DNA from 2 places in the Jeotgalibaca ciconiae genome. Region 1 is predicted to be linked to the other one. Evidence: predicted binding sites of a transcription regulator. Region 1 holds the regulator's gene; the other holds the start of a gene.
The links. The regulator HrcA, encoded in region 1, represses chaperone genes, less so after heat shock. The targets are predictions, from matches to a motif close to TTAGCACTCNNNNNNNNNGAGTGCTAA.

Region 1 (11,761 bases):
CTGATCAATACTATAATATGGGAGAACTTCTTGAAAAAGATATGCGTCCTGTAACCTTAGCTGAAAAAGCAATGAAATCTCTATCGATTGAACCAATTATTGAACCAATTCGAGGTGGAACAGACGGTTCGAAATTGACATATATGGGGTTACCAACGCCTAATATATTTGCGGGTGGAGAGAACTTCCATGGACGTTATGAATTCGTTGCGGCAGAAAGCATGGTAAAAGCTACAGATGTTATCGTTGAAATTATTCGTCAAAGTCAACACTATTCTGAGCTATGATTGATTACAAAGAATTTTATTTTGCTGGACTTTTCCTTTTGAATATCCTTGCTTTTATTTTAATGGGTATTGATAAATCAAGAGCAAAAAAAAGACAATTCCGTATCCCTGAAAAAATGTTACTAATAGTAGGATCTATTTGTGGAGGAATCGGTGGTATTGCTGGAATGAAGATCTTTCGACATAAAACAAAGCATTTTTATTTTTATGGCTGGTATCTAGCAGGATTGTTAGCATGGGGTTTTATTTTTTATTACAGACTACATTAATTTCATTAGAGCTGCTTTTGAATGAAGGTTCGAAAGCAGCTTTGATTATGCTATAATTACAGGGTTGTAAAGATTGGAGGAAAGAGAATGAATGGAATTTTGCCATTATGGAAAGAGCGAGGGATGACCAGCCACGATTGTGTTTTTCAACTTCGAAAAATTTTGAAAATGAAAAGAGTTGGGCATACTGGAACACTTGATCCAGAAGTAGACGGTGTTTTACCAATTTGTCTTGGACCAGCGACAAAAGCCGCTGAATTCATGACGGATATGGGAAAAGCATACTCCGGAGAGATTACGCTAGGAATCGCAACGACGACAGAAGATGCTCATGGTGAAATAATCGAACAGCTTTCAGTAAGAAAAGATATTTCGAATGAAGAGATTGATTGTTGTATGAAGTCTTTTGTCGGAGAAATTACTCAAATACCTCCAATGTATTCCGCAGTAAAAGTAAATGGTAAAAGACTTTATGAATACGCACGTAATGGGGAAGAAGTAGAGCGTCCTAAAAGAACCGCTCAAATTTATTCTTTTAATAGAACAAGCAATCCAAAATATAATGAAAAAAATCAAACAGTTTCTTGGAAATTTGTTGTGGCTTGTGGAAAAGGGACTTATGTTCGTACACTTGCAGTAGATCTAGGCAAAAAAATAGGGTATCCTGCTCATATGTCGCAACTAACGCGCATGAAGAGCGGCCCTTTCGAACAAACAAACTGTTATACATTAGCACAAGTTCGTGAACTGGCAGAAAGTAATCAAGTTTCTTCAATTTTAGAGCCTATTGATCTTATTTTTGAGGAACTTCCTAGCTTTTCGTTAAACGATTCCTTGTGGAGCAGAGTGAAAAATGGAGCAGTAATCGAAGCCGATGCTTTTCCAGGGATGGAAGAAATAAATCTGATTGCTTTCCATTATAATAATAATTTGGTAGCATTGTATGAAAATCACCCTGGTCGAGAAGGGTTTAAAAAACCACGGAAAATGTTTTTGTCCTAATTTTGGCAAACAGGAAAGAGAGTTAATAATGGAAGTATTATATATTCATCATCCTTATAAGAAAGAAGAAATCCCCAAGGAGTCGGTAGTTTTAGCTTTGGGGTACTTTGATGGCGTCCATATCGGGCATCAAGCGGTTATAAAGAAAGCCAAACAAGAAGCGATAAAAAGAGATAGTAAATTAGCGGTAATGTCCTTCAACCAACACCCTAGTATTGTATATAAGAAACTGGACGCAGAATCAATGAAATATTTGTCTGTTCCAGAAAGAAAAATAGCCTTGATGGAGCAGTTAGGTGTGGATTATTTTTATATCATTGATTTTACGTATGATTTTGGAACTTTACGTCCGCAAGAATTTGTTGATCAGTATATAGTCGGTCTTAATGCCGATGCAATTGTCGCTGGTTTTGATTATACTTATGGTCCTAAGAATATTGCTGACATGGCTCATTTACCTTCTTATGCAAAAAAAAGATTCGACATTATCGAAGTTTCTGCTCAAGTAACCGACAACAAAGAAAAGATTAGTTCAACGAGTATCCGTGAAGCATTAGATAGCGGTAATTTAGAGAGAGCTAATCAAATGCTTGGTTATATCTATCAGTTTGATGGCCGTGTCATGCATGGTGATGCAAGAGGAAGAGAACTTGGTTTTCCTACTGCAAATATAAAAATAGGCAAGTATATTCGGTTACCAAAAGTAGGCGTATATGCGGTATCCATTAGAGTTCAAGGGAAATGGTATCAAGGTATGGCCTCAATCGGCTATAATATTACATTTGAAAAAGACCGCCAAAAGACCATCGAAGTAAATATCTTTGATTTTGATAAAATGATTTATGGGGAAAAAGTAACCGTTCGTTGGCATCATTATCTACGTGATGAAGTAAAATTTACGGGTATTGAAGGATTGATTGATCAGTTAAAACAAGACCAAATTGATACGGAAAAATACTTTTCTCAGCATCCTGATCAAATCGTGGATGCAGACGTGAACTCTGATTTGGAGATGATGGAATGACCGCTGCTTATTTACACATTCCTTTTTGCGAACACATCTGTTTCTACTGTGACTTTAACAAAGTATTTTTAGAAGGACAACCTGTTGACGAGTATGTGGACGCTGTAATCAAGGAAATGGCGATTATGAAGAGCCGGCATCCTAAGGAGGCGGTCAGTACCTTCTATATTGGCGGAGGAACACCAACGACGCTCACAGCTAAACAATTAGACAAACTTTTGGATGGAGTCCAAACGTATTTCCCTCTGGATAAAAATGCAGAATTTACTGTTGAGGCAAATCCGGAAAGTGTCTCTTTTGAAAAATTTGCTGTAATGAAATCACATGGTGTAAATCGAATCAGTATGGGTGTTCAATCTTTCAATAATGAAATATTAAAAAAAATTGGTAGAATCCATACAGCAGAACAAGTATATGATTGTGTTGCGAACGCAGATAAAGCTGGCTTTGATAATATCAGTATTGATCTTATATTTCGTTTACCGAATCAAACAATAGAAGATTTTACTCGAACCTTGCAAAAAGCATTGGAGTTAGACTTACCGCATTATTCGATTTATGCCTTAATCCTCGAAAACAAAACGATTTTCTATAATTTAATGCGACAAGGGAAACTTCCATTGCCATCTGAAGATGATGAGGCGGATATGTTTCAACTTGCGATGGAAACGATGGAAAAAGCTGGGCGTTACCAATATGAGATATCAAATTATGCAAAGCCGGGCTTTCAGTCTCAACACAACTTGGCATATTGGAATAATGATACATATTTTGGTTTTGGAGCGGGCGCTCATGGCTACATTGATGGAGTCCGTTATAACAATCATGGGCCGATTCAACATTTTTTAGAGCCACTAAGGCAAGGTGAATCGCCAATTATTTATCAAAACACTCTATCCAAGCAAAATAAAATGGAGGAAGAGATGATCCTTGGTCTTAGGACAATGAGAGGTATCGACCAAACGCTCTTCAAAACAAAATATGGACAAGCGGTCGAGGAAATTTACCAGAATGAATTAACAACGCTTTTTAATCAAAAGTTGATTAAAATTGAAGGGGATTATATTCGTTTGACGAAAAAAGGCGTTTTTTTAGGAAATGAAGTGTTCCGTTCCTTCTTAATGGATAATTAATAAATGATTGAGAATAAAACAGTTGATATCTGTTGACAAAAACATAGCATCGTGATAAATTTGTTTATGGATTAGCACTCTGTATGCTTAAGTGCTAAAGCGAGGTGAATATATGTTAACAGAAAGACAGCTGATGATATTAAACCAGATTATTAAGCATTATATTGAGCATGGTGAACCACTTGGCTCGAAAAGCTTATTAAATGAAATAAATTTATCCGTTTCTCCGGCGACGATCCGAAATGATATGATGCGCATCGAAGAGTTGGGATATTTAGAGAAAATGCATGCTTCTTCTGGAAGAATACCGTCTATCTTAGGCTATCGTCATTATGTTGATTATTTGCTCCAGCAAAGACTTGAATCTTCTTCCGAAGATTTAATCAGGAAAAAGATTAAACGTTCGATACGTTCACCCTATAAGGAAGCTCAGGAGATTATCGAAACCTCTGCTGAAATGCTTTCTTACTTAACGAATTACACGGCCTTGAGCATTGGTCCTGAGAAGATTAATAGTAAGTTAACGGGTTTTCGTTTAGTGCCTGTTACAAGTGGTCAGTACATGGCAATCCTAGTGACTGATAAAGGATATATTGAAAGTAAGATGTTCTCCTTAGGCAGAAACTTTGATACTGGCAAACTTGAGAAAATCATTAATATATTTAATGAAGAATTAGCAGGTTTACAGCTTAATGAAGTCTATCTAAAGCTTCAGACGGAAATACCTGCACTTGTGACAAGGTATGTAGGCGATGAACTGGATTTATTTTCTATCTTCAAAGAAATTATCTCTAAAATGGATAATGACCGAATCTATATTGGTGGAGAAATGAATCTCCTTAACTATTTTGATTTTGATCAGTCAAATGATCGAGAGAAGATTAAATCAATTTATTCATTGATCCATCAATCGAATGAATTGCATTCGTTGCTGTTAAGCGATCCAAACCAAATCACGGTACGGATTGGTACAGAAATGAATAATGAATTATTGAATAATTTAAGTTTAATTACGGCCACATACAGCGCTGGCAGGAGCGGTAAAGGATTAATTGCTTTACTAGGCCCTACCAATATGCCGTATGATGAAATTATCAAAATTATGCGTGTGACAAGTGATGAACTATCAGACAGTATGCATGATTTTTATGAAGAATAGTAAAGGAGAATCGTCGTGGGAGAAAAACAAAACCTAAATGAAAACGAAGAAGTTGCTGCAATAGACGAAACAGTCGAAGAAGTTGAAGAGACGGTTTCTGAAATAGAACAGCTGACTAAAGAGCTAGAGGAAACACAGGATCGCTATTTACGCGTACAAGCCGAATTAGCCAATATCCAAAAGAGGAATGCCAAAGAACGACAAGATGCTGCGAAATACCGTTCACAAGTATTAGCAAATGAATTGCTGCCAGTAGTGGATAACTTGGAACGTGCTTTAGAAATCGAAGTAGAAGATGAAAAAGCATTGAATCTAAAAAAAGGCGTTGAAATGGTATATAATTCTTTTGTGGAAGCTTTGAAGAGTGAAGGCATTGAAGTAATCAATCCGGTCAACGAACCATTTGATCCAAACTTCCATATGTCGATTCAAGTACAAGCTCTCGAAGAAGGGCAAGAAGCTGATACGGTTGTATCTGTTGTCCAAAAAGGTTATAGTTTAAAAGACCGTGTACTTCGACCTGCAATGGTAATTGTGGCACAATAATTAATGTATTTTAAAAATTTAAAAATTTAAAAATTAGAGGAGATATTCAACTATGAGCAAAATTATCGGTATTGACTTAGGAACTACAAACTCTGCAGTTGCAGTATTAGAGGGTGGAGAAGCTAAAATTATTCCAAACCCAGAAGGAAATCGAACAACACCTTCTGTTGTTTCCTTCAAAAATGGTGAAATTCAAGTAGGGGAAGTTGCAAAACGTCAAGCAATTACAAACCCAAATACAATTAGTTCTGTAAAACGCCATATAGGGGAAGCTGGTTTTAAAGTTGAAGTGGAAGACAAATCCTATACAGCACAAGAAATTTCTGCAATGATTCTACAATACCTAAAAGGTTATGCAGAAGAATACTTAGGAGATACTGTAGATAAAGCAGTTATTACAGTTCCTGCATACTTTAATGATGCACAACGTCAAGCAACTAAAGACGCAGGTAGAATCGCTGGTCTAGAGGTTGAGCGTATTGTGAACGAGCCGACAGCAGCTGCCTTGGCTTATGGACTAGATAAGACTGATACGGATGAAAAAATCTTAGTATTTGACTTAGGTGGAGGAACATTTGACGTTTCTATTCTTGAACTTGGTGATGGCGTATTTGACGTATTAAGTACATCAGGAGATAACAACCTTGGTGGAGATGATTTTGATAACAAAATTATTGACTTCATGGTTGCAGAGTTCAAAAAGGAAAATGGAATTGATTTAGCAAATGACAAAATGGCTAAACAACGTCTGAAAGACGCTGCTGAAAAAGCGAAAAAAGACTTGTCTGGTGTAACTTCAACACAAATCAGCCTGCCATTTATTACTGCTGGAGCATCTGGTCCATTGCATATGGAAATGACATTAACAAGAGCAAAATTTGATGAATTGACACATGATCTTGTAGAACGTACAAAAATTCCTGTACGTCGTGCTATTGAAGATGCTGGAATCAAGAAAAGTGAAATCGACCAAGTTATCTTAGTTGGTGGGTCGACTCGTATTCCTGCAGTTGTAGAAGCGGTACGTCGTGAATCAGGTAAAGAACCAAATAAATCAGTGAACCCGGATGAAGTAGTAGCAATGGGTGCAGCAATCCAAGGTGGCGTTATTACAGGTGATGTAAAAGATATCGTACTTCTTGACGTAACACCACTTTCTCTTGGTATTGAAACAATGGGCGGTGTGTTTACGAAATTAATTGATCGTAATACAACGATCCCAACTAGCAAATCACAAGTATTCTCAACAGCGGCAGATAACCAACCTGCGGTAGATGTACACGTATTGCAAGGTGAACGCCCAATGGCTGCGGATAACAAAACATTAGGTCGATTCCAATTATCGGATATTCCACCAGCACCACGTGGTATCCCACAAATCGAAGTAACATTTGATATTGATAAAAATGGTATCGTAAATGTAAGTGCGAAAGACCTGGGAACACAAAAAGAACAACAAATTACCATCAAATCATCATCTGGTTTAACTGATGAAGAAATTGAAAAAATGGTTAAAGATGCAGAAGCTAACGCAGAAGCAGACAAACAACGTAAAGAAGAAGTAGAATTACGTAATGAAGTAGATCAATTAATCTTCCAAACTGATAAGACTTTGAAAGATTTAGAAGGAAAAGTTGACGCTGACGAAGTGAAAAAAGCAGAAGAAGCACGTGATGAATTAAAAGCAGCAGTTGAAGCAAATGATTTAGAAACTATGAAAGAAAAACGCGATGCGTTGAATGAAGTAGTTCAAAACTTGACTGTTAAACTTTATGAACAAGCAGCTGCTCAACAAGCAGAAGCTGGTGAAGGAGCTGACAGCGGTCAAGGCTCATCTGATGACGATAATGTTGTTGATGCTGACTTTGAAGAAGTTGACAATGACTAATTAAGTCATAGAGAAATTAGTTTATAATTTCTTATTAGTGAAAGCAAAACGCGTACAGAACTTCATTGGGCTGTACGTGTTTGACTGATTAGGTTGCCGAAACTCTTAAGCGACTATGAAAAACGGATAGCTTTCTTGCTGATATAAAAATAGTGATGTATATATGTGCGGAACTGCATCCGTATCATAGTGATCTAATGGAGGAAAATATATGGCGAAAAGAGACTATTATGAAATATTAGGCGTTTCAAAAACCGCTTCAGATGATGAAATTAAAAAAGCCTATCGAAAACTTTCAAAAAAATATCATCCTGATATTAACAAAGCTGATGACGCAGCAGAAAGATTTAAAGAAGTTGCTGAAGCTTATGAAATTTTGAGTGATTCACAAAAAAGAGCTGCTTACGATCAATATGGACATGCAAGCACAGACCCAAATTTTGGAGCTGGCTATGGCGGTTTTGGCGGCGGAAGCGGCAGTGGGTTCGGAGGATTTACAGGTGGATTCGATGATATTTTTGATACCTTCTTTGGTGGTGGCGGCGGCCGTTCTAGAAGCTATAATGCACCACGTCAAGGGGCAGATTTACAATATCGTGTACACTTGAAATTTGAAGAAGCTATATTTGGTAAAGAAGAAACCGTTCGTTATGCACGTGAAGAAGAATGTGAAACTTGTAGCGGGTCTGGTGCAAAGCCTGGAACAGAGCCAAAAACTTGTTCGAAGTGTCATGGTTCAGGTGCTGTTCAAGTGGAACGCAACACGCCTTTTGGTCGCGTAATGACCCAAGCGGTTTGTGATGTTTGTCAAGGTTCAGGTAAAGAAATTGTAGAAAAATGTGAAACTTGTCATGGTAATGGGCATGTTGAGAAAGAACATTCTGTAAATGTTACCATACCAGCCGGAGTGGAAGATGGTCAGCAATTACGATTAGCTGGTCAAGGTGAAGTTGGCTCAAACGGAGGACCATACGGAGATTTATATGTTATTTTTTCTGTTGAAGAAAGTGACATATTTGACCGAGATGGGGCAGAAATCTATTATGTTCTTCCAATCTCTTTTGTTCAAGCAGCAATGGGAGCTGAAATTGAAGTTCCTACTGTGCATGGAAAAGTGAAGTTAAAAATTCCAGCTGGAACTCAAACGGGTACGAATTTCCGTTTAAGAGGAAAAGGAGCGCCACGTTTAAGAGGAACTGGGAACGGCGATCAACATGTAAAAGTGAGCATCGTAACACCGAAAAATCTTAGCGACCAGCAAAAAGAAGCATTGCATGCTTTTGCTGAAGCAAGTGGCGAACAAATAAATGGCGAAGAAAGTGGCTTTTTCAATAAAGTGAGAGATGCTTTTAACTTCGATTCAAAAGGAAAAAAGAAGTAAAAAAGTGAGAAGAGGAATGAACTGCCCACTGTCAAGTAGACAGGTAAAAAAATAAATCTTTTAGACCATGTATGTAAAAATGCGTGGTCTTTTTTATCGCATTTATGCAACCGTTTGTAGAATCTTCTCTTCCGTGGGAATCGCTAATCCCATATCCAAAGTTACGCGCTCATTATTGAAGAACGCAATATATGTCTTGATTTTCCGATCTAAATAGGCCGGTGTATCAAAGGTATCGAGGTTAAACATTTCCACCTTTAGCGTCCCCCAAAAACCTTCCATAGGACCGTTGTCGATACATTTTGAGACACGCGACATACTATGGATCATCTTATTGAATGCATGGGAGGTGTACTGGGAGCCACGGTCGCTGTGGATTAAGGTGGTTTCAGGTTTTACATCACTCAAAATCTGCTTCATTGTATTTAGCACTAATGGATGATCATTACGATTGCTCATTCCCCAGTATGTCGTAAAGGTGGTTGACTGGGTATTTATGCTTTAATTCTTCAATAGTCAGATATTCCGCTTCTTGTCTAACTCCTGAGATTTGAGACTCCCAGCGATCTTTTGGCGCTTTTTTAACGCATCGTTCTCCATTTCCAGCCATTTGTTTCTGGCTTTGAGTGTTTCAACTTCTGCGTTTAACCGTTCTTCCGTTGTTTGAAGTTCCGTGGGCTTCCCGCGGCCCCGGTTGTCTTCCAGACCTTTCGGTCCATGCTTTTTGTATTTGTTTACCCATAAGTAAATGTTGTTGTAACTTACCTGGTGTTTCTCGGCTGCTTCCTTGTAGGTCAAGCGATTGCTGATGTAATCCTCTACGATTTGTAACTTCTCTTCATATGTTTTCTTGGCACTGGTCATCTGATACACCTCGGAATTGGGAGAATCGGATACATTCTCTTTTCCTTCAGTATACCGTTTTATCCAATTTTTTACTGTTGTTTCCGATGGAATGTTATGTTTAACGGCTAAGTAAGAAAAATCATATCCCGTTCTTAGATGTTCAGACACGATCTGCTGCTTGAACTCTTTCGTATCCCGGCGGTTGTTCTTTTGCTAGCGGATCCCTTCGACGCCATCACGTTGATACTTGTCAACATATTTCATAAAAACGGCAATTGATAACATTAGATTGAATTTTTCGACGAGTGTCCGATAAGGGACACCCTCTAGGTGTAGGCCGATGAATTGTAATAATTCCATCTCTGTATGTTTTCTGGCCATAGAAAAAAACCCCCATCAAAGTAGTTTGTTTTTTACAGTGTCTACTTTGATGGGAGCTTATCAGAAACTCTTCTCACTTTTTTTGCTTCCCTTGTATGTTTTTGGGAAAGTAATTTTTTATTCCTAATTAGCATTTATAAATAGTATGTTTTGAAACAAAAATATGTAAGGGGTTACAAAATCGGTAATTAAGTTTATAATAGAAGTAACAAACTGTGAAGGAGTGGAAATGTATGGCAACTGTTGAACGGTATGAAAGGGAAAGCATAAAGAAAACCAACCCATTGTTGACGAAATTTCGGACTACCATTGAAACAGCCTTTTATGGAAATAATATGGTTGAAGTCAATGACATTGCCGAAGCTTATCGATTAGCTTCAGAAGCTGGAAGTACCATTATTACCGATTTACCTGTGAAACATACTGAAGAATTAGGGCTGCCTTCTGATGCGAAGATTTTAGTGGAGAATGGAGGAAAAACGTTTGGAAGAACCGCAAGAGCGAGAAGAACCGTTGGAGAAGACAAAGAGGAAGATGCAAAGTTAGAAGGAATTATTCGAGACGTGATTTATGAAAGTAGCGACAGGAAGTACTATAAAACTACTGGATATGTCGGATTAGATCCAGATTTTATGATAAAAGCACATATTGCATTTCCTGAAGGACAAGAAAATAATTTGTATTCATGGCTCTTGAATTTTCAGGCAAGCAATGAAAAGTACGATGAAATGTATGCAGAATCAACTGAATTTTCTGAAGGAGATATTTACATTTATGGAGATCCAGATTGGAGACATCCAGATTATCCTGTAGGTTTGGCTTATTTTGAACCTGATAGTAACGTAGCTTGTATCCTAGGGATGCAATACTTCGGAGAATTTAAAAAGGGAACGTTAACGCTGGCTTGGGGAACCGGTCATCGTAATCAATTCGTTGCTTGTCATGGCGGGCAAAAAGAATTTATTACAGATGATGGGTCTTATATTGCGTCGTTCTTTGGATTATCTGGTTCAGGAAAATCAACCTTGACACATTCAAAACATGACAACAAATACAACGTAAAAGTCTTACATGATGATGCTTTTTTAATCAATCTGAATGATGGCTCTTCTATCGCTTTGGAACCAGCTTATTTTGATAAAACTCAAGACTACCCAGCAGATCATCCAGAACAGGACTATTTTGTTACCGTGCAAAATGTAGGAGTGACATTGGATACAGATGGAAAGAAAGTTCTTGTTACAGAAGATATTCGAAATGGAAATGGCCGGACAGTGAAATCACGTTATTCGACACCAAATCGAGTTGATAAATTCACGGAGCCCATTAATGCAGTCTATTGGATTATGAAAGATGAATCACTTCCACCATTGGTAAAGATAACAAATCCAGTATTGGGCTCAATTTTTGGTCTGACTCTCGCTACTAAACGGACAAGTGCAGAGAATGTGAAGAAAGGTGAATCTACCGATAAATTAGTTATCGAACCATATGCGAATCCATTTAGAGTTTACCCATTAGTAGAAGATTTTAATGATTTCAAAGAATTGTTAAGTCGAGAAAATATGGAGTGCTACATTATCAATACAGGTTACTTCCTAGATAAAAAAATACCAAAAGAGGTAACTTTAGGAGCCATTGAAAGTGTTGTTGAGCAAACTGCTGAATTTAAACCCTTTGATAATGTAGAAAACTTAAGTTATCTAGATGTCAAAGGATATGAGCCTGATTTTGATGATTCTTCTTACAAGAAGCTTATAAAAGAGCGGATGCAAATGCGTTTAGAATACGTTGAAAAATTCAATGAAGATCATCAAGATCATCCTTTGCCAGAAGAAGCGATTG
Region 2 (11,761 bases), 960 kb from region 1:
ATCTAACACACCTTCTTTGGTGGTTGACTTTAAATCCATAATCATGAGCTCTTTTAATAGAACATCATTAATTTTCATTCTTTTCAACTCCATCTATTTTTTTTATTTTTATTAAATCTACAAGTTTTTCAATATCTTCCCTTTTCGCTAAATCATCAGAGAAGGCTGTTGCACTTCCACAAGCAACACTAAAAGTGAAAGCTTCTAATGCATCTTTTGTCTGTGTATAGATTCCCACAAATCCTGCAACCATCGAGTCTCCCGCACCTACAGAATTTTTTACTTTTCCTTTTGGCGCTGTAGCGTGATAAACTCCTTCTTCCGCGAATAGGATGGCGCCTTCTCCTGCTAAAGAAATAATGGCAAATTTAGCACCTTGTTCCAGAAGTTTCTTTCCATAAGGAATCATTTCTTCGATCGAATGCAACTCGACATTGAACAAATCTCCCAATTCATGGTGATTTGGTTTTACTAACAAGGGTTGATATTTCAAAGCATTTTTCAAATCATTTCCTGTTGTATCTATTACAAAGGCACTCTTCTTCGCTACTAAGTTCTGAATAATCGTTTCGTAATAATCCTCTGGTAAACTCTTTGGACGACTGCCAGACAGAATGACTGTATCTTCTTCCGTAAAGCCGTCAAAATGCTTCAGGAATTCATTAGCCGTGCTCTCTGAAATATGAGGTCCTTCCCCATTAATTTCAGTCTCTTCTCCAGCTTTCAATTTCACATTAATTCGAGTATCGTCTTCCACTTCTGTAAATTCTGTTTGAATTCCTTCATCAATCAACCAGTCTTCCACAAACTTTCCAGTAAATCCTCCTACAAATCCTAAAGCAGTATTCGATACTTGCAGCTGATTTAATATTCTAGAGACATTAATCCCTTTCCCTCCCGGCAATTTGAAATCTTGTTTAATCCGATTGACATTGCCGATCTCTAAACCATCCAGATGAACAATATAATCAATCGAAGGATTCAAAGTAATGGTATAAATCATGATTCCACCTCCCATATATTTGTCTGCTCTGCTATTCTATTTTTCAACTCTTCAGATAAACGACTGCTAATTAAGTTGCCATCTTCTAAATTTGCCACTTTTGAAAAAGTTACTTTATTCATTTTTGAAGAATCTGCAAGAAAGAAACTACGATTTGCACTTTGCATAACTAATTGCTTAATGACCGCTTCTTCCATATCAGGAGTCGTATACCCAAATTCCAAATCAACACCGTTAATTCCTAAAAAAGCTTTGCTAAAATGATAAGTCTGAATTTGCCTCTGTGCTTCCGGTCCAATGACTGCCTTCGTGTGACGTTTGATTCTCCCACCAATTTGTATTGTTTGAATGTTTAGATCCGTCAACAATGATGCGTGAGGAATCCCATTCGTAATAACGGTAACTTGTTTATTTTTTAAAAATGGTATCATGTCATAGGTTGTAGAACCCGCATCAAGATAAATCATTTCACCGTCACGAATCATTTCGACTGCAAACTTAGCAATCCTCTTCTTCTCGTCTGTATTTTTGACCGATTTCTCTTCCATCATGTCTTCATTCGCAACATTATAAATCCGTCTCGCTCCACCATGAATACGAACTAATTTTTCTGATTCTTCCAATTTTTTCAGATCTCTTCGTATTGTGGACTCAGATGTCTTGGTCAAATCCACTAAATCCTGTAATTTAACAACTGGCTCTTTTTCTAAGCTCCCCAGAATCACATGGTATCTCTCTTCTGTAAGCACTTTCCTCACCTCATTAAAACTATACCACCTTAAAACGCCAAAATCAATCATTTGCAATCAAAAACATCCAAAATGTTTTATTTTTCTTTTTTATTTTTTAGAAAACGGTCAAGATTTGGCAGCCAGACATAGAAAGCAAAACTTATAGTCGTTTAGTCTAAAATAAAGATGTTCCAGAGTATTTTACGGTTTGAATGTCTTTATATTTTTAGAATAATGTTGTTCCACGGTAAATTTCCTGTTGAACATCGTTATTTTTTGAAAATAAAGATGTTCAGCCTCAGAATACTCTTTGATTGTCTGTTTTCATAAAAATAGGCAAAAAAAAGCGAGGACGAGTTTGCTCGCCTTCGCTTTTTCACTTCTAAATTTTTTTCACACTTTTGATTACATCATGCCCATTCCTGGATCCATTGGCGGTTGTGGTGATTCTGGAGCTGGCTTGTCTGCTACTACACTTTCTGTAGAAAGAATTAATCCAGCAACGCTAGCTGCGTTTTGCAATGCAGAACGGACAACTTTAGCTGGGTCAACAATTCCTGCTTCAATCATATTTACCCACTCACCAGTTGCAGCGTTATATCCAATTCCTTGCTCTTCGGTTTTAATTCTTGCAGCGATAACAGAACCTTCCATACCTGCATTTTCTGCAATTTGTCTTACTGGCTCTTCCAATGCACGAGCGACAATACGAGCACCAGTCGCTTCATCACCTTTTAACTCCAATGCATTTACACGTGATTGGACATTAACGAGTGCAATTCCACCACCAGAAACGATTCCTTCTTCAACTGCCGCACGAGTTGCATTCAAAGCATCCTCAATACGTAATTTACGTTCTTTTAATTCCGTTTCTGTTGCAGCACCAACTTTAATCACTCCAACTCCACCAGCTAATTTAGCCAAGCGTTCTTGTAGTTTTTCACGATCAAAGTCAGAGGTTGTTTCTGCTGCTTGTGAACGAATGATTGCAACGCGTTGTTCAATCAGTTCTTTTTCACCCGCACCTTCAACAATTGTCGTGTTGTCTTTTGTAACAACCACTTTGCTCGCATTACCTAAGTGCTCAATTGTTGTATCTTTTAATTCTAGTCCTAAGTCTTCTGCAATAACTGTACCGCCTGTTAATACTGCGATATCTTGCAACATTTCTTTACGACGGTCACCAAAACCTGGTGCTTTAACAGCTGCAACATTAAATGTTCCGCGTAGTTTGTTTAACACCAGCGTTGGCAATGCTTCGCCATCTACGTCATCTGCAATAATCAATAATGGACGGCCTAATTTCAAGATTTCTTCTAATAATGGTAAAATATCTTGAATATTTGAAATCTTACGGTCTGTAATAAGGATAAATGGATTTTCTAAATCTGCTTCCATCTTATCGTTGTCCGTTACCATGTATTGAGATAAGTAACCACGGTCAAACTGCATTCCTTCTACAACATCCAATTCTGTTTCAATACCTTTGGATTCTTCAATGGTAATAACACCATCGTTACCAACTTTTTCCATTGCTTCGGCAATCAATTCACCGACTTCAGCAGAACCAGAAGAAACAGCCGCAACTTGTGCGATGGACTCTTTTGAATTAACTGTTTGAGAAATCTCCGCTAATCCAGCTACAGCTTCTTTTGTAGCCATTTCAATCCCACGGCGCACGCCTACTGGATTTGCTCCAGCTGTAACGTTTTTCAATCCTTCACGCACAATTGCTTGTGTTAATACAGTCGCAGTTGTTGTTCCGTCACCAGCAATATCATTTGTTTTAGAAGCTACCTCAGAAACAAGTTTTGCACCCATGTCTTCGAAATGGTCTTCTAATTCAATTTCTTTTGCAATTGTAACTCCATCGTTTGTAATTAACGGAGAACCGTATGCTTTTTCTAAAACGACATTGCGTCCTTTTGGCCCTAATGTCACTTTAACTGTATTAGCTAACATATCTACTCCACGTAATAAAGCTGCTCTAGCATCTTCGGAAAATTTAATATCTTTTGCCATCGTATTTGTTTCACCTCATAAATTTATTTTAATTACCCAATGATTGCAACGATATCTGTTTCTTTCACAACAAGATAGTCTTTGCCTTCGTACTTAATATCAGTACCGGAATATTTTTCAAAAAGAACGCTGTCCCCTTCTTTGACAACCATGTCGATCTTTGTACCGTTATCTGTCACTCGTCCGTCTCCAATTGCAATCACTGTACCCGTTTGTGACTTTTCTTTGGCAGATGATGGTAACACAAGGCCGCCAACTGTTTGTTCCTCTTCTTTCGCAACTTCAATGATGACGCGATTTCCTAATGGTTTTAACACAAATATCCCTCCAGAATTTTTAGAATGAATTAGCACTCTAACTCGAAGAGTGCTAACCTATGTATCTATCTTAATCAAATCTTCGAGCGATTGCAAGACAAATCCATTAATTTTTTCTAAAAATATGATATACTTTCATTTAGGCTTTTAAGTAATGAAGAAACTTTACTTAAATAAAATTCTATTACTTTTGTTACTTTAACAGAAAGGTTACGATTTATGAAAAAGAAACTTTCCGCAGCCACTCAAATCATCTTTTTGTATGTTGCTGTTCAACTATTACCTGTTCCACTTGTCTTTTTATTCCCGCAAAATAAACAGATAGAGATGAGCATGACACTATCCATACTTTTTGCCTTTATTGGTACTGTCGCAATGATTTTTGTGAATCAGCGTAAAGAATGGACTCCTATTACTGAAATAACAGAGCAAAAATCTGCATCCATTGGGAAAATACTATTGTGGGGTATTGCAGGCTTTATTGGCTCGATTATTATTCAAGTAATTACTGCAATCATTGAGATAAATGTTTTTGGGATTTCGCCAGAATCAGCAAATACAGAAAATTTGCTTGAATTGACAAGCAAATATCCTTATTTAATTTTAATGATTGTTTTATTTGCACCCATTATGGAAGAATTTGTTTTTAGAAAGGCAATTTTTACACAACTGTCCTCTTCTAATGTTGGAATGATGGGCTCAGCAGTAATCAGCTCATTAATTTTTGCCTTTATCCATTTTGATGGACATATGCTGGTATATGGAACGTTAGGACTGTGGTTCTGTTATTTATATTATAAAACAAATAACATTCTAACTCCTATTTTGGCGCACAGTTTAATGAATGCATATGCTAGTTTACCATTGATTTTCCCAGACTTATTTAATATGTAAGGACTGTTCTTTGGCAATAAAATGCAGAAATTTTAAAAGCAGAAAGGAAACATATGACTTTAAAAGACATCTTAATCCAAATTGGTATGAAATTCATTTTCGGGGCACTATTCCTGTACTTCGCTATCGATAGTGTGAATAATGCAGGATGGGGTTTTTTAGCCATTCTTAGTGTTCTCTTTGCTACAAACAATATTGTGCAGGGATTTCGGATGCTTGATACCTACTTTAAAATCAAAAAAAATATTGACGATAAAGATAATAAATGAAAAAACGGTTGAAAATCGTTCCATTCGATTTTCAACCGTTTTTTATTAGGATATATTGTTATCTAAGAAGTAAATCAACGTTTGTAACTCATTTGTTAAATCAACGTTTTGAATACGAACATCTTCTGGCACAGAAAGTCGAATCGGGGTAAAATTCATGATACCTTTTACTCCTGCTTCAACTAAATCATTGGATGCTTCTTGCGCAACATTTTGTGGGACAGTCAAAATTGCAACATCAATTTGTTGAATACGCAGTTGCTCAATCATCTCTGCCATAGAGTACACGGGCACACCACTGACAATTTTTCCTACAATTTCTTCATTTACATCAAAAGCGCAGCTAATACGTACATTATTACTTAAATGAAAATTATAATTCAATAAAGCGTGTCCCAAATTACCTACACCAATCAAGGCTACATTAGTCAAGCGGTCTTGATTCAGCGTTTTACTAAAGAAGTCTAATAAATAGGCAACGTCGTAACCATATCCTCTTTTCCCCAGTGCTCCAAAATAGGAAAAATCTCTGCGGATCGTTGCACTATCCACTTTTACTGCTTCACTTAATTCCGTAGAAGATATTCTTGTTTTTCCTGCATTATGCAAATATCGTAAATAACGGTGATAAATCGGCAACCGGCGGGCAGTTGCTCTAGGTATTTCATTAGTTGTAGACATCCTCTACACTCTCCTTCAAAATATTGTTCTCAAACAAAGCTCTATATACAGATATTCACATATCTTAACTAACTATTTCATAGTGTTATTATAGCATTAGTTTGTGAAAAATCTAGTATTTTATTCTAATTTGTAGTTTTTTGTGAAAAAATTTCTATTTTACTCTTTGTTCTTATCACCTTTCTAAATAAGGTGTAGACGTTTTTCACAATTAAAAGCTTTTGCAAATTCCTTATCTATCAGTTATATATTTTCTATGATAAAATTAGTTTGCATGTTCTTATTTGACATTATCTATTAATATTAAAAAGAGAAAGAGGAGTTATAAATGATATTATTGCAAGGCCAAAATCTCGCTCGCCACTTTGGGTCCGCAATCCTTTTCGAAAATATTCAAATTACCATTCAAGATCAGGAACGAATCGCACTTGTGGGAAGAAATGGAGCCGGAAAATCTACCTTGCTAAAAATATTAGCAGGGATTGAACCGACCGATGATGGAAAGGTAGTAAAACGAAAAGACATCCAGATTGGTTATCTTGACCAATATAGTACAGTCGATTCTGACCAAACCATTTGGGAAGAAATGTTATCGGTATTCGAACCAATTATCAAGCTGACAAAAGAAGCCGAACAAGCTGCAATCGCACTTACGAACGAAGAACTAATCAATGATCCGCCTGCATTTGAACTAGCTTTGAAGAAATACGATTCTCTTCAGCAGGAAATGCAGGATAAAAATGCTTATGGATATGAATCTGAAATCCGTTCTGTTTTGCATGGTTTCCGTTTTTATGAAGAAGACCACGAACGCCCTATTTCCCAGTTGTCTGGCGGACAAAAAACACGACTTGCTCTGGCAAAGGTTCTATTAGAAAAAAATGATCTATTAATCTTAGATGAACCTACAAACCATTTGGATATTGAAACATTAAGTTGGTTAGAAAATTATTTACTAAGTTATCGGGGAACTTTATTGATTGTTTCACACGATCGATATTTTTTAGATAAAGTTGCTAGTAGTGTCTATGAAATCAGCCGTCATCGGATCCATCATTATAAAGGTAATTACTCATTTTATTTACAAGAAAAAGCCGCTCGCCTAGAGCAGGAAATGAAGCAGTTTGACAAACAACAAGAAGAAATCGCTAAATTAGAAGATTATATTGCAAGAAATATTGTTCGTGCCTCTACCACCAAGATGGCGCAGAGTCGTCGAAAGCGTTTGGAGAAAATGTCTCGCTTGGAAAAACCAAAAGGAGATGAGCGGTCTGCTCGCTTTTCTTTTGAGGTTGAAAAAGAAAGCGGCAATGTTGTCTTGATCGTGGAAGATGGGGCAATTGGTTATGAGGGAGAAATTCTTTCTTCACCAATTCAGTTAGATTTGAGAAAACAACAAGCAATCGGGATCGTGGGACCTAATGGAATCGGTAAGTCCACTCTGTTAAAGACATTAAATAAGGAACTTCCGATGATTCATGGAAAAATTCATTACGGATCTAATCTTGATATTGGTTATTATGATCAAGAAATGAAAAACTTAACAACCAATAAAACTGTCTTAGCGGAGATATGGGATCTGCATCCAACAATGAATGAAACCGATATTCGGAGTATCCTCGGCAGTTTCCTCTTTACAGGAGAAGATGTGGAGAAAACCATTCATTCTCTGAGCGGTGGCGAAAGAGCTCGCTTATCTTTATGTAAACTCGCATTGGAAAAAAATAACGTACTCATGCTTGATGAGCCTACAAACCACTTGGATATTGACAGTAAAGAAGTCTTAGAAAATGCTTTGATCGAATATGACGGTACGCTCCTATTTGTCTCGCATGACCGCTACTTTATTAATCGCATTGCTACCAGTATTTTGGAACTTTCAGAAAATGGCAGCCAACTTTACTTAGGCGATTATGATTATTATTTAGAGAAAAAAGAAGAAGAAGAGCAATTAGCTTTACTCACTGCCGAAGAACAGATTGAGAAAGACCAAGATTCTTCTGAAACCAACGCAGCGAAAAGCAAAAATGATTATCAAGCAAATAAAGAACGTGCAAAAAACGAACGTAAATTAATGCGGATGATCGAATCGATTGAAGAGGAATTAGAAATAATTGAAGCAGACATCGAAAATATAGAAAAAAAATTAACTTTACCAGAAGTTTTTGGAGACCATGAAAAAGTACAAGAATTTCATGATCAACTTGTACACCTGCAAGACAAGCAAAACACTTTCTTGAATCAGTGGGAAGAAATGAACTTGGAGCTCGAAGATTTAGAGTAGTGTAATGTACACCAGAAGAAGCCCCTGCTTGATAAATGACTTTTATCAAGCAGGAGCTTCTTTTATTTTTTAGTGTCGTTTGAATTGTACAAGCCCCATCTTATAACAATAATCCAGGTCTTGCATTCAAGCTAAGTTGTGCAAAATCTTGATTTTGATATTGAGAGTAAGCTGCAGCCCCGATCATGGCTGCATTGTCTCCGCAAAGAGATAGCGGTGGAATAATCAACTCTACTTCGTCCAGCTCTTTCGCTACTGCATTTCTCAGCGCTTCTCGTAATCCTTTATTTGCAGCTACACCACCAGCTAATAACAACTGCTTAATTGGTTTTTCTTTTGCGGCTCGTATTGTTTTCGCCACAAGCACCTCAACCACTGCTGCTTGAAAACTTGCTGCGATGTCATAGGGGTCAATGTCATCCCCTTTTTGCCGGGCATTGTGAATCGTATTAATTACAGCACTTTTCAATCCACTGAAACTAAAATCATAATTATCTTCTTGCAACATAGCTCGAGGAAAGTTTAACGTTTCTTTTCCCTCATGCGCCATTTCATCCAACACTTTTCCGCCTGGATATGGAAGACCTAGAACTCGTCCAATCTTATCGTAAGCTTCGCCTGCTGCATCATCACGCGTCTCACCAATCGTTTCGAAAACCCCATCTTCGGGCATATAAACTAGCTCTGTGTGTCCCCCGCTGACAACCAGCGCTAGCAAAGGGAATTGGAGCGGTTGTACAAGTTGATTTGCATAGATATGCCCGGCAATATGGTTCGTAGCAATTAAAGGTTTGCTGTTTGCAAATGCCAGTGCCTTTGCAGCACTGACTCCTATCAATAAGGAACCTACTAAACCAGGACCTTCTGTAACTGCAACCGCATCAATATCCTCCATGGTAACTCTTGCCTTTTCCAAAGAAGCTTCAACAATTTGTGTAATTTGTTCTACATGATGGCGACTGGCAACTTCCGGTACGACTCCCCCAAAACGCATATGACTTTTTATTTGTGAAGCAACAATATTTGATAGAATTGTATCGCCGTTTTTTATGACAGCTGCACTTGTCTCATCACAGCTGCTTTCAATAGCTAATATCAATCCAGTTTTTTCTTTTTCATTCATTTTTTGGTCTTCACCTCTACTGACTTTTTTCTAATTGAAGAATATAGGCATCCTCTTTTGGTTTTTGATAGTAATCTTTCCGAAGCGCAATTTGTTTAAAACCTGCTCTTTTATATAATGAAATAGCTGCAAGGTTTGAAACGCGCACTTCCAGATAAAAGTTACACACACTTTTTTGTTCACAAATCGCTACGAGCTGTTCTAACAAAGCTGTACCGATTCCTCTTTTTTTATAATTCGGCAATACAGCAAAATTGTTAATCGACATCTCGTCTAGAACGATTTGGCAGCCTATATAGCCTACTAACTGTTCGTCAATTTGATATCCCAAATATAAATTGTTTTTCTCAGAAAGTTCCATTTGAAAGGAGGATACTTTCCAAGTTGTCTGTCCTTGATTTGCTTCAAAGGTTATTCTATATAAGACTTCCGCTGTTCTGGGATCTTTTCCATCCAAAAGGACTATCTTTTCCCCATCGTTCATTTTGATACCATCCTTATTTCCCCAAATGCTTCTCGTCACTTTTTTCCAGAGTCAAAGACATATCAACTGCATCTTCTCCATCTCCGTGATAATAATTCTTTTTTATACGTAAAGCAACAAAACCAAGCTTTTTATAGAGATTCTGGGCTTTTTTATTTGAAATACGAACTTCTAAACTCAATGTGGATACTTGTTCCTCTTTTGCAACTTCGCTTAATAAATCAAATAATTTCTGTCCAATTCCTTGTTGTTGCCATTCAGGAACAACTGCAATATTTGTCACATGAATATCGGAATTTTCCAAACGAACGCCTATAAAAGCAATTGGTTCTAAATTGTGGTAGACAACTAAATAGAGTGACTTTGTATTTCGAACAATATCACTTTCCAATGCCGTATATCCCCAAGGCGTTTGACCATTATAGCCAAGCTTTTCAATATACAAAACATCTGCAATATGACGCCTCTCGCCAATTTCTAGATGTACTTTTGTACCATCATTTACTATAAACGTCTCTGGCAGATAATCAACCCGGCTAGAAAGATATAGGCTTTTTTGTGGATGTACGATTTCATTTTGAATGGTTTCAACGAAACTTTGGAATTGATTAATCAATTCTTTCAACGTACTCACCCTTTCGTGGTTCTTGATGAGTTTTTTGCCAGTTTTCTTCAGCTTCTGGTTTCTTTAAATATTCTGGGATAAAAGTATGAACGTCTTCTTCCAGCTCATCTTTTGCTAAACTGGCTAATATTCCTGCTCTTGGTAACCATTCGTTCTTATGAGCAAACCGTGCTCGATTACCAAAACGTTCCCTTATTTGTTCTTCGTATTTTGGGATGTCCTGACCAATAAATAAAATTGAATGTGTTTCTTGATCAATCCGGTCAAACCATTCTGTACTTGCTACATGTGTTTCTGCTAACACTTCTTCCAGTATGCCATTTATTACTTTGTAACCTGCTGTATATAGATTACCTCGTCGTGCATCCATTAAGGGGATAATCAATCCCTCAAAAAACATGCTATTTGCTGCGAGAACTTTCAGACTCGAAACAGCTACGAGTGGTTTATTGAGAGTCCACGCTAACGTTTTCGCAATTGTTGCACCAATCCGAACTCCTGTGTAAGAACCTGGTCCTTTTGAGACTGCTACTTTGTCTAAATCTTTTGGTTCCCAATCAGAGCTTTTTAAAACATACTCAATAGCAGGCATTAATTGGGTACTATGTTGAAGATTACCGTTTCTAGTATATTCAGCTACAACTAATCCATCTTCCATAGTTGCAACGCTCATTGTTTGATTTGATGATTCAATAGCTAGTATTTTCAAAAAAACTCTTCCTTCCAAGCCGCTTGTACCACCTTTCAAACAAGTAGTTTTGTACGGCTTCACACATTTTCTTACTCATTATTATAACGTAATTAATTATAAAAATCTTCTTATCGAATTGATTTCATGGTTTTGTTGAATAAGGGTTTAGAAGCATAAAGTTTCTTAAATTTTTTTTAATAAAGGCTCTATCATATTCATTGCTTTCAATTCGCTTATAAATGTTTAAAACATCTACATTAATATAATTATTCTCAATCATAACGTGAGAGTGTAAAATATTTTGTGTAAATAGAAAAAAGGAAGTCCCTTCTGTAGAATAGAGTTACCACAACACATTCACAGAAGAGAGGACTTCCCTATGAACGATTTTACTACAGAAATTCTAAAGACTCTAGCAAACAAAGGCGATTTGAATGAATTATTCCGTGTCCATTTGGAGAAAGCAGTCAATACGCTTCTCAAAACGGAGTTAACAGCTTTCCTCGATTACGAAAAGTATGATCGCATTGGTTTTAACACGAGGAATTCTCGTAACGGCTCCTATGACCGTACGGTCAAGACCGAGTACGGGGAACTTCATCTCCAGATTCCGCGCGACCGCAACGGCGAGTTCAAG

Region 2: groES (co-chaperone GroES) is a predicted target of HrcA. The motif match lies at 4,103-4,129, and genes of this name have one in related genera.

What each region holds. Positions count from the first base shown of each region.
Region 1 is NZ_CP034465.1:2,620,949-2,632,709, forward strand. It holds gene pepT (peptidase T) at 1-287, shown strand, start outside; gene EJN90_RS12150 (DUF1294 domain-containing protein) at 284-556, shown strand; gene truB (tRNA pseudouridine(55) synthase TruB) at 644-1,558, shown strand; gene ribF (riboflavin biosynthesis protein RibF) at 1,587-2,582, shown strand; gene hemW (radical SAM family heme chaperone HemW) at 2,579-3,715, shown strand; gene hrcA (heat-inducible transcriptional repressor HrcA) at 3,828-4,874, shown strand; gene grpE (nucleotide exchange factor GrpE) at 4,890-5,420, shown strand; gene dnaK (molecular chaperone DnaK) at 5,473-7,308, shown strand; gene dnaJ (molecular chaperone DnaJ) at 7,520-8,689, shown strand; gene EJN90_RS12190 (IS3 family transposase) at 8,792-9,148, opposite strand; gene EJN90_RS12195 (helix-turn-helix domain-containing protein) at 9,206-9,553, opposite strand; partial or broken gene EJN90_RS14130 (transposase) at 9,578-9,730, opposite strand; gene EJN90_RS13920 (hypothetical protein) at 9,749-9,916, opposite strand; gene EJN90_RS12200 (phosphoenolpyruvate carboxykinase (ATP)) at 10,150-11,761, shown strand, end outside.
Region 2 is NZ_CP034465.1:1,664,231-1,675,991, reverse strand. It holds gene EJN90_RS07950 (PTS fructose transporter subunit IIABC) at 1-78, opposite strand, end outside; gene pfkB (1-phosphofructokinase) at 68-1,003, opposite strand; gene EJN90_RS07940 (DeoR/GlpR family DNA-binding transcription regulator) at 1,000-1,752, opposite strand; gene groL (chaperonin GroEL) at 2,140-3,756, opposite strand; gene groES (co-chaperone GroES) at 3,789-4,073, opposite strand; gene EJN90_RS07925 (CPBP family intramembrane glutamic endopeptidase) at 4,293-4,967, shown strand; gene EJN90_RS07920 (YdiK family protein) at 5,021-5,236, shown strand; gene EJN90_RS07915 (redox-sensing transcriptional repressor Rex) at 5,282-5,917, opposite strand; partial or broken gene EJN90_RS14170 (ATP-binding cassette domain-containing protein) at 6,320-6,914, shown strand; gene EJN90_RS07910 (ABC-F family ATP-binding cassette domain-containing protein) at 6,894-8,201, shown strand; gene tsaD (tRNA (adenosine(37)-N6)-threonylcarbamoyltransferase complex transferase subunit TsaD) at 8,302-9,324, opposite strand; gene rimI (ribosomal protein S18-alanine N-acetyltransferase) at 9,341-9,808, opposite strand; gene rimI (ribosomal protein S18-alanine N-acetyltransferase) at 9,822-10,433, opposite strand; gene tsaB (tRNA (adenosine(37)-N6)-threonylcarbamoyltransferase complex dimerization subunit type 1 TsaB) at 10,417-11,142, opposite strand; gene EJN90_RS07885 (IS256 family transposase) at 11,504-11,761, shown strand, end outside.